DNA from 3 places in the Streptosporangium sp. G12 genome. Region 3 is predicted to be linked to each of the others. Evidence: riboswitches for the same ligand, from Rfam matches in the RefSeq annotation. Region 3 holds a riboswitch; each other region holds the start of a gene.

Region 1 (3,236 bases), on a different contig from region 3:
GACGTCGACGCGCCAGAAGGCCTGGGCGGGGGCGCCGAGGGCGTGGACGACCGCGGCGCGGATGACCGCCGGGTGGGTGACCGCGACGGCCCTGCCGGGGGCGCGGACGGCGAGCCAGCCGGACACCCTGGCCAGGAGCGCGGTGACCGGCTCCCCGCCGTGCGGCGCCGCGCCGGGGTCGCCGAGCCAGGAGGCGAGCGCCTCGGGTTCCGCGGCCTCGACCTCGCCGAGCGTCATCCCGCTCCAGCGGCCGTAGTCGCAGTCGGCCAGCAGCGGGTCGTGCTCGGCCCGCAGGCCGAGCGCCGCCGCCGTCTGGACGCAGCGCAGTTCGGCGGGGCAGGCCGCGGGACCCGGGCCGAGGTCCCGCGCCATCCCCTCGGCCCGGCGCAGGCCGCGTTCGTCGAGTGGTTCGTCACCCGGGAACGCGGCCCGTACCGTCGCCGAGGTGGAGGCGTGGCAGACCAGGAGCAGGCGGGTGACCCCCGAGGGGGTCGTCACACCGGGCCGCGCCTGCGGGCGGCGAAGGCGAACAGCGCGCCGACGCCGGCCCAGAAGACCACCTGGGTCCCCATGGAGGCGACCCGGAAGTCCCACAGGAGGTCGGCGGGGAAGCCCCGGGGCACCTCCGAGATCTTCGGCATGAGGATCCAGGCCGCGACGACGGGGACCAGGAAGGTGGCACCCGCCGACAGCCAGCGCACCCACGGTTCGCTCCGCGAGGCGTAGCGGTGGGCGGCGGTGCCGGCGGCGACCGCGAGGATCCCGATGACCACCGCGACCAGGTAGAGCACGGTGCGCCGGCCGATGGTCTCCGGGTCACCGACGGCCGGCGGGTTGGCGGGATATTTCATGAACGGGATGAGGACGATGGCGATGAACGCCGCGGCTGCGAGGGTGACCGCGAGCACCGGCTCCGATCGGGGTCCCGCCCGGCCGCGTACGGCCGCGTAGACGAGGGAGAACAGGCCCCCGACCGCCAGGCCGTACAGGCCGAGGGCGAGGAAGAGCCCGAAGCGCTGCCCGCCCCTGCTGACCAGGGCCTCCTCGTCGTGGGAGTGGGCCGCTGCCCCGGTGTCGTCGTGTGATCCGGCCGGGGAGGCGGCCGCGGCCGCCTCCTCCAGCGCGATGGCCTGGTCGATGCGCGGTTCGCCGACGGTGTAGGCGAAGACGGCCGCGAGCAGCCCTGCGAGCAGTCCGACGACGAGGCCCCGGACGATGAGTTTGGTGATCACCTGTGGCTCAGTGGCACGGCACGCCGAGCAGGTGACGCCCGTCGTGCATGAGTTCGTGCAGGTAGTTCCCCGCCTGTGAGATCGCTCCCTGGTCGAAGGTGACCAGGTAGGCGAGGAGCAGCAGCACCGGTACGGCGAGCAGCCAGCGGGTGAGCGAGGGCCATGGGATGGGCTGGGTGTGCGGTGCCGAGATCTGGCTCACGGCCACCTCCTCCGGGATTGACGCGTCCCTTTTCGTAGGTCGGTGGCGGCCGAGTGTGACCTGGCTTCCGGCTTCTGAGAGCCGGTTACAGTGGCGCGACCGCACCGGAGTTTCACCGGATTTCCCTCGCACCGCCACAAAACACCCGGAACGTATCCCGGTTCTCCGTCCCCCGTCAATCCGGGTGTCCGGTTTGACGGGCTCGGGCCGTCACGGGGTCCGGGCATGACGAGGGGGGAGGTGGCCAGGCCTGGCCACCTCCCCCCTCGCGGGAGTCACTGCTCGCCGGTCAGCGCCGTCACCAGCTCCGCGGCGGTACGGCAGCGGTCGAACAGCTCGCCCACGTGGGCCTTGGTGCCGCGCAGCGGCTCAAGGGTGGGGACGCGCTGCAGCGACTCACGGCCGGGGATGTCGAAGATGACCGAGTCCCAGGAGGCCGCGGCCACCGACTCGCTGTACTGGCTCAGGCAGCGGCCGCGGAAGTAGGCCCGGGTGTCGTTGGGCGGCACCTCGATGGCCCGCTGGACCTCTTCCTCGGTGACCAGGCGCTGCATGCGGCCCCGGGCGACCAGCCGGTTGTAGAGCCCCCGGTCGGGGCGGATGTCGGAGTACTGGAGGTCGACGAGCTGTAGGCGCGGGTGCGACCAGGGAAGGCCGTCACGGGTGCGGTAGCCCTCCAGGAGCTCCAGCTTGGCCACCCAGTCGAGCTCCCTGGACAGCTGCATCGGGTCCTCGGCCAGGCGGGTGAGGACCGACTCCCAGCGCTCCAGGATGTCCTTGGTGGGCTCGTCCAGGCCGTTGGCGCTGCGCTCCTCGGCGTACTTGCGGGCGAGCTCCAGGTATTCCATCTGCAACTGCACCGCGGTCAGCTTGCGGCCGTCGCGCATGGAGATCTCGTACTTGAGCGTGGGGTCGTGCGAGACCGCGCGCAGGGCCTGGACGGGGTTGTCCACGGCCAGGTCGCGGGTGAAGTAGTTGTCCTCGATCATGGCCAGGACGAGCGCGGTCGACCCCAGCTTCAGGTAGGTCGAGATCTCCGACATGTTGGCGTCGCCGATGATGACGTGCAGGCGGCGGTATTTCTCCGGGTCGGCGTGGGGCTCGTCCCGGGTGTTGATGATCGGCCTCTTGAGCGTCGTCTCCAGGCCCACCTCGACCTCGAAGAAGTCGGCCCGCTGGCTGATCTGGAAGCCCTCGCCCCGGGAGTCCTGGCCGATGCCGACCTTGCCCGCGCCGGTGACGACCTGCCGGGAGACGAAGAACGGCGTCAGGTGCCTGACGATGTCGGCGAACGAGGTGGCCCGGCGCATGAGGTAGTTCTCATGGCAGCCGTAGGAGGCGCCCTTGTTGTCGGTGTTGTTCTTGTAGAGCTGGATCGGGGCGTTGGCCGGCATCGCCGAGGCGCGGACCGCCGCGTCGTGCATCACCCGCTCGCCCGCCTTGTCCCAGATCACCGCCGCCCTGGGATTGGTGCACTCGGGCGTGGAGTATTCGGGGTGGGCGTGGTCGACGTACAGCCGGGCCCCGTTGGTGAGGATCACGTTCGCCAGGCCGAGGTCCTCGTCGGTCAGCTGGCTCTGGTCGGCCACCTCCCGCGCGAGGTCGAACCCCCGTGCGTCCCGCAGCGGGTTCTCCTCCTCGAAGTCCCATCGCGCGCGCCGAGCCCTCGCGGCCGAGGCCGCCAGATAGGCGTTCACGACCTGAGAGGAGGTCACCATCGCGTTGGCCCCCGGCTGTCCGGGCACGGAGATGCCGTACTCGGTCTCGATGCCCATCACCCGCCGTACCGTCATGCGCACCCT
Region 2 (3,236 bases), on a different contig from region 3:
AGGTCAGCCGCCCCAGCGGGATCGCCACCCCGAGCGCGACCCGCGCGTCCCCGTCTCCGGTGCCGCTCGCGGGATCCGTCCCTCCTCCGGCGCCGGTTCCGCTCCTCGTCCCGTCCGTGCTCCCGAGGACCCCGACCGGCCCGAGGGTCACGACCCGCGGTCTCACCGGGTCGAAGGGTGTCGTGCCGGGAACCCCGAGGGCGGTTCGCACGCGGGCGGCGATCAGGGAGGGACCGCCGGGGAGTTCGGCGATCCGCCAGGCGGTGACGTCCCGGGTGGCCAGCTCGTCGAGGAACGCCTCGGCGGCGGCGAGCAGGGCGGTCACGGCTCCGGCCGGCGGGACGCGCAGGCCGGTGTCGGTCCCGGCGAGGATCAGCGCGGCCTCGTCCGGCCCCGTGAGCAGGATCCCGGCGTCCGCGCCCAGACCGGCCACGTCCCCCCGGCCGTCGTCGAGGGCGAACATGAACCGCCCCGGCAGGGCGGCGAGGGCGGGGCGGGCGCACAACCGCCGGTCCAGCTCGCCGATCAGCGGTGTGACGTCGGCGATGCCGCCGCCGCGCGGATAGTGCGGACGATCCGAGATACCCGTGCTGTCTGGAGTGTCCGCACCGCTCGATCTGTTCGGCCCGCTCGGCCCGGCCGGCCCGCTCGGCTCGGTGGGTCCGTCCAGTCCGGTCAGCGGGGAGGCGAGGATGTTGCGGATCCGCTCGTGCGTCGCCGAGGGCAGCAGGCCCGCCCTCGCCATCCGCGTGGCGAACCCGTCCCCCGTACCGCTGTCCGGATCCTCCGGGCCGAGGCCGCGCACCTGGACGTTCGCGCGGGAGGTCAGCTCGATGACGCCGCCGCCGTACGCCGCGGCGGCCTCGGCGAGTTCGCGCAGCTGGAAGGGGGTGAGACGGCCTCCGGGCACGCGGACGCGGGCCAGGCCGCCGTCCGCGGCGGCATGGACCTGAAGCGCACCGGGACATGCGTCGAGTCGCGATCGTCCGGAAAAGTCGGCAATGGACACTCGAAGGATGCTAACGCCAGTTTCTTGCAACGAACCGGACTGCCGTAGTGTCATCGGTGGCGACGGCAAAGGGAGGAAGCCGGTGTGAATCCGGCGCGGTCCCGCCACTGTAACCGGGGAGCGAACCCCACCCGGGCCACTGTCCGACGACGGGCGGGAAGGCCGGGGTGAGCACCGATCCGGGAGCCAGGAGACTCCAGCCGTCGCGGCCGACGACGACCCGGGGCGAGGACCCCGAGGGAGGAAGCTCCGTGCGCTCTTCGCCGTTCCCCCGCGACACCGTGGCATCGCCGTTCCCCCGCCACACCGCGCGCTTCTCACGGTTCCCCCGCCACATCGTGGCGCCGTTCCCCCGCCACGCCGTGGCGCCCCTGGGCCGTACCGCCCTTCCTCTCCCGGAGTGTGGCGCGTGATCCTCCTGCTCTCGACCTCCGACACCGACCTGCTGAGCGCTCGCGCGAGCGGCGCCGGCTACCGGCTCGGCAACCCCGCCCGGCTCGCCGCCGCAGACCTCCCGCCGTTGCTGGAGGGCGCCGACCTGGTCGTGGTACGCCTGCTGGGCGGGCGCCGCGCCTGGGAGGAGGGGCTGGACGCCCTGCTCGCCGGCCCCCGGCCCGTCGTCGTGCTCGGTGGCGAGCAGGCGCCCGACGCCGAGCTGATGGAGCTGTCCACGGTGCCCGGTGGGGTCTGCGCCGAGGCGCACGCCTACCTCGCCCACGGCGGCCCGGCCAACCTGACCGAGCTGCACCGTTTCCTGTCCGACACGCTGCTGCTCACCGGCCACGGGTTCGCCGCGCCCGAGCCCACCCCCACCTGGGGGACGCTGGAGCGCGAGGCGCGCGACCAGGACGGTCCCGTCGTCGGAGTGCTCTACTACCGGGCCCACCACGTGGCCGGCAACACGGCCTTCGTCGAGGCGCTCTGCTCGGCGATCGAGGACGCGGGCGCGCGGGCGCTGCCGGTGTACTGCGCCTCCCTGCGCACCGCCGAGCCCGGCCTGGTGGAGGTCCTGCGCGCGGTGGACGCCCTGGTGGTGACCGTGCTCGCCGCGGGCGGGACCCGCCCGGCGACCGCGTCGGCGGGCGGGGACGACGAGGCCTGGGACGTCGGCGCGCTCGCCGAGCTGGACGTGCCGATCCTGCAGGGCCTGTGCCTGACGAGCAGCCGGGCCTCCTGGGAGGAGAACGACGACGGCCTGTCCCCGCTGGACGCCGCCACCCAGGTCGCGATCCCCGAGTTCGACGGGCGGATCATCACGGTGCCGTTCTCCTTCAAGGAGATCGACGAGGACGGGCTCACCGTCTACGTGGCCGACCCCGAGCGGGCCTCGCGGGTGGCGGGCATCGCGGTGCGCCACGCCGCGCTGCGGCACATCCCGCCCGCCGAGCGGCGGCTGGTGCTGATGCTGTCGGCCTACCCCACCAAGCACGCCCGCATCGGCAACGCCGTCGGCCTGGACACCCCGGCCAGCCTGGTGCGGCTGCTGGCCGCGCTCGCGCGGCGCGGTTACGACATCGGCGCCGAGGACGAGCTGCCCGGGGTGACCGGGCAGGACGGCGACGCGCTCATCCACGCGCTGATCGCCGCGGGCGGGCAGGACCAGGACTGGCTCACCGAGGAGCAGCTCGCCGGAAACCCGGTGCGCATCGCGGCGAGCCGGTACGCCGAGTGGTACGCCACCCTCCCGGCGGACCTGCGCGCCCGGATGGAGGAACACTGGGGCCCGGCGCCCGGCGAGCTGTTCGTGGACAGGTCGCGCGACCCGGAGGGCGAGATCGTGCTGGCCGCGCTGCGCTCCGGCAACGTGGTGGTCATGGTGCAGCCGCCGCGCGGCTTCGGCGAGAACCCCATCGCGATCTACCACGACCCCGACCTGCCGCCCAGCCACCACTACCTGGCCGCCTACCGCTGGCTGGCCGACGGCTTCGGCGCGCACGCCGTGGTCCACGTGGGCAAGCACGGCAACCTGGAGTGGCTGCCCGGCAAGTCGGCGGGCCTGTCGGCCTCCTGCGGCCCGGACGCCGCGCTCGGCGACCTGCCGCTCATCTACCCGTTCCTCGTCAACGACCCCGGCGAGGGCACCCAGGCCAAGCGCCGCGCGCACGCCACCCTGGTCGACCACCTCGTCCCGCCGATGGCCCGCGCCGACAGCTACGGGGACATGGCCAGGCTGGAGCAGCTCCTCGACGAGCACGCCTCCATCGCGGCGATGGACCCGGCCAAGCTG
Region 3 (3,236 bases):
CCTGAGCCCTCGCGAGACGGTCGTCTTCGATATCCGGATTTCCAGTGTTTTCCGGTGATCCGTGCCCGAACGTGGATCACCGGAAGTTCCGGCATACCCCACTTCATCACAGAAAGTGAGGGGAAAGTAACCTATGGTATAGGGGGTTCTTGGGGGAAGGGGCGCTTATGCGCCGTAGGGGGTTTTTCGCACTGGCGGCGGGGGCCGTGGTCGCCGCGGGGTGCGGTGCGGACGGCGGCGCCGATCCGGCGGTGAAGCGCCTGTTCCTTCTCGAGCCGACCGCCGACGGCCACGGCTGGGACAGGATCGCGGGCAGGCTGGCGACCGTCCTGGTCCAGTCGGGACTGGCGCGCACCGCCATGGCCGTCGAGCGGGCGGGAGCCCTGGGCTCCGCCCCGCGCGACGCGTTCGGCGCCTTCCGCGGACCCTTCGCGCGCGAGGGCAGGCTGCTCGTCACCGCGATGCCGATGGTGGCCGCCGCGGAGATCGCCAACACCACGGCCGTGGTGAACGCCGCCACTCCCATCGCCCGCCTGGTCGGCGACTGGGCGGTCCTGGTGGTCTCCTCCGGCTCCCGCCTGCGCACCTTCGAGGACTTCGTCGCGCGGCTGCGGCACGACCCGGCGGGGCTGACGGTCGGCGGACGGTCGGAGGGCGGCTCCGACCACGTGCTCTACGGCATGATCGGCAAGTGCCTGGGGGTGGACATCCGGCTGCTGGAGTACGCCGGATACCTCGCCCCCGAGGACGCCGCCGAGGCGCTCCACGTCGGCCGGGTGGCGGCCCTGCTGGGATCGGCGCGCGCCCTGCGGCCCGAGATCGCCGCGGGCCGCCTGCGGCCCCTGGTGGTCTCCTCCGGCGGCCGGATCGACGGGATCGACGCGCCGACGCTCATGGAGGTCGACGTCCGCCTGGAGTACAGCGACTGGTGCGGCCTGCTGGGTCCCAAGGGCATGAGCCCGGGGGACCGGGACGCCGCGATCGCCCTGTGTGACAGGATCGACGCCGCGCCGCGCTGGCGTGCCCTGTGCGCGTCCCACGGCTGGAGCCGGGTCTACCTCAGCGGCGACGAGTTCCGCCAGTGGCTCTCCACCGAGACGGGCCGCACTCGCGGCGTGCTTCACGAGCTCGGACTGTTGAAGTCCTCCGACACAACCTGTTGGGGTAGTTGCGTCCGGCGCCCCTAGATGTAGGATCCTGCTCGTTGCTGGTTCGCCCCGCGAGGGGCGAGGCAAGAGGGAACCCGGTGAGATTCCGGGACTGCCCCGCAGCGGTGAACGGGAACGAAAGCCGTTATCGAGCACTGGGTGAACCATGCCTGGGAAGCGACGGCCGGTAGGTGTGTGCGGTGCGCCCGTGAGTCCGAAGACCTGCCGGTGACGTGAACGTCCAGGGCCTCGTGGGAGGGTCCGCGGAACGAGGCGATCCGGCGTGCCCGGGATCGCTCGCGGACGCGTGCCCATCCGGCGGAGCCGTACGGGGAAGTCCGATCGAGCGAGGGGCACTACGTGACACAGGCATTGGCGGAGACCGCGGCGGGGACCGCGTCGGACGACCGCAGGCTGGCCATCGACGAGGCGGCCGCCCGGGTGATCACCGATCCCGAGAACTCCAGGGTCGCCGCCGCGATGCTGGCCGAGCTGATCGCCGACGAGGCCGCCGAGCACGGCGTCCGCGACTTCTCCGAGTCCATCGCCGCGACCCACGAGGCGGGGTTGATCCAGGACGGGCTCGCGGAGTTCGTGGCCGCCCACGCCGGGGTCCTGGACGCGCTGGCCGATCCGGAGGCCGACGCCAGGTTCGAGTACTTCGGGCTGCGTACCGTCTACGACCGCTACCTGCTGCGCCACCCGAGGACCCGCAAGGTCCTGGAGCGCCCGCAGCACTTCTTCCTCCGGGTGGCCTGCGGCCTGTCCGAGACCGTCGAGGAGGCCGCCGAGCTGTACGCGCTCATGGCCACCCTGTCCTACCTGCCCAGCTCGCCCACGCTGTTCAACTCCGGCTCCCGCAGGCCCCAGCTCTCCTCGTGCTTCCTGCTCGACTCGCCCCGCGACGAGCTGGAGTCCATCTACGAGCGCTACGGGCAGGTCGCGCGGCTGTCGAAGTACGCGGGGGGCATCGGGATCGCCTGGACCAGGGTCCGCTCGCGGGGCTCGCTGATCCGCGGCACCAACGGTCACTCCAACGGCATCGTGCCCTGGCTGCGCACGCTCGACTCCAGCGTGGCCGCGGTCAACCAGGGCGGCCGGCGCAAGGGCGCGGCCTGCGTCTACTTGGAGCCCTGGCACGCCGACGTCGAGGAGTTCCTGGAACTGCGCGACAACACCGGCGAGGAGGCCCGCCGCACGCACAACCTGAACCTGGCCAACTGGATCCCCGACGAGTTCATGCGCCGGGTCGAGGCCGACGGCGTCTGGTCGCTGTTCGATCCCAAGGAGGTCCCGCACCTCACCGACCTGTACGGCGCCGCGTTCGACGACGCCTACCGGGCCGCCGAGGCCGAGGGCCGCTTCACCCGGCAGATCCCCGCCCGCACCCTGTACGGGCGGATGATGCGCACGCTCGCCCAGACCGGCAACGGCTGGATGACCTTCAAGGACGCCGCCAACCGGACCTCCAACCAGACGGCCAGGCCCCAGAACGTCATCCACCTGTCGAACCTCTGCACCGAGATCCTCGAGGTCACCGGCGACGCGGAGACCGCCGTCTGCAACCTCGGCTCGATCAACCTCGCCGCCCACCTGTCGGCGGACGCCGGGGAGGCCGTCGACTGGGCGCGGCTGCGCGCGACCGTCCGTACCGCCGTGCGGTTCCTCGACCGCACCATCGACCTGGGCTTCTACCCGACCCCCGAGGCGGAGGCGGCCAACCGGAAGTGGCGCCCGATCGGGCTCGGCGTGATGGGCCTGGCCGACGTGCTGTTCACGCTGCGGCTGCCGTTCGACTCGCCGCGCGCCCTGGAGCTGTCCACCAGGATCTCCGAGGAGATCGCGCTCGCCGCCTACCGGACCTCCTCCGACCTGGCCGTGGAGCGGGGCCGTCACCCGTCGTACGAGGAGACCAGGGCCGCCGCCGGGGTGCTCCACCCCGACCACTACGAGGCGGCGGGGTCCGCGGAGTGGGCCGAGCTCAGGGAGCGGATCGCCGGGACCGGCCTGCGCAACTCGCTGATGATCGCGATCGCGCCGACGGCCACGATCGCCTCCATCGCGGGCTGCTACGAGTGCATCGAGCCG

Evidence for each region. Region 3 has a riboswitch for cobalamin ahead of ACVCAG_RS06600 (ribonucleoside-diphosphate reductase subunit alpha). Riboswitches for the same ligand answer to the same signal wherever they lie in the genome.
Region 1: another riboswitch for cobalamin. It lies ahead of ACVCAG_RS24070 (CbtB domain-containing protein); the one in region 3 lies ahead of ACVCAG_RS06600 (ribonucleoside-diphosphate reductase subunit alpha).
Region 2: another riboswitch for cobalamin. It lies ahead of cobN (cobaltochelatase subunit CobN); the one in region 3 lies ahead of ACVCAG_RS06600 (ribonucleoside-diphosphate reductase subunit alpha).

Annotation. Positions count from the first base shown of each region.
Region 1 is NZ_JBRIQO010000016.1:30,519-33,754, forward strand. Features, by position in the region: gene ACVCAG_RS24060 (histidine phosphatase family protein) at 1-498, opposite strand, end outside; gene ACVCAG_RS24065 (CbtA family protein) at 495-1,232, opposite strand; gene ACVCAG_RS24070 (CbtB domain-containing protein) at 1,240-1,434, opposite strand; adenosylcobalamin (AdoCbl) riboswitch at 1,452-1,585, opposite strand; gene dop (depupylase/deamidase Dop) at 1,710-3,227, opposite strand.
Region 2 is NZ_JBRIQO010000006.1:147,431-150,666, forward strand. Features, by position in the region: gene ACVCAG_RS11465 (precorrin-3B synthase) at 1-1,009, opposite strand, end outside; cobalamin riboswitch at 1,056-1,228, shown strand; gene cobN (cobaltochelatase subunit CobN) at 1,419-3,236, shown strand, end outside.
Region 3 is NZ_JBRIQO010000003.1:328,802-332,037, forward strand. Features, by position in the region: gene ACVCAG_RS06595 (tripartite tricarboxylate transporter substrate-binding protein) at 168-1,187, shown strand; cobalamin riboswitch at 1,192-1,392, shown strand; gene ACVCAG_RS06600 (ribonucleoside-diphosphate reductase subunit alpha) at 1,509-3,236, shown strand, end outside.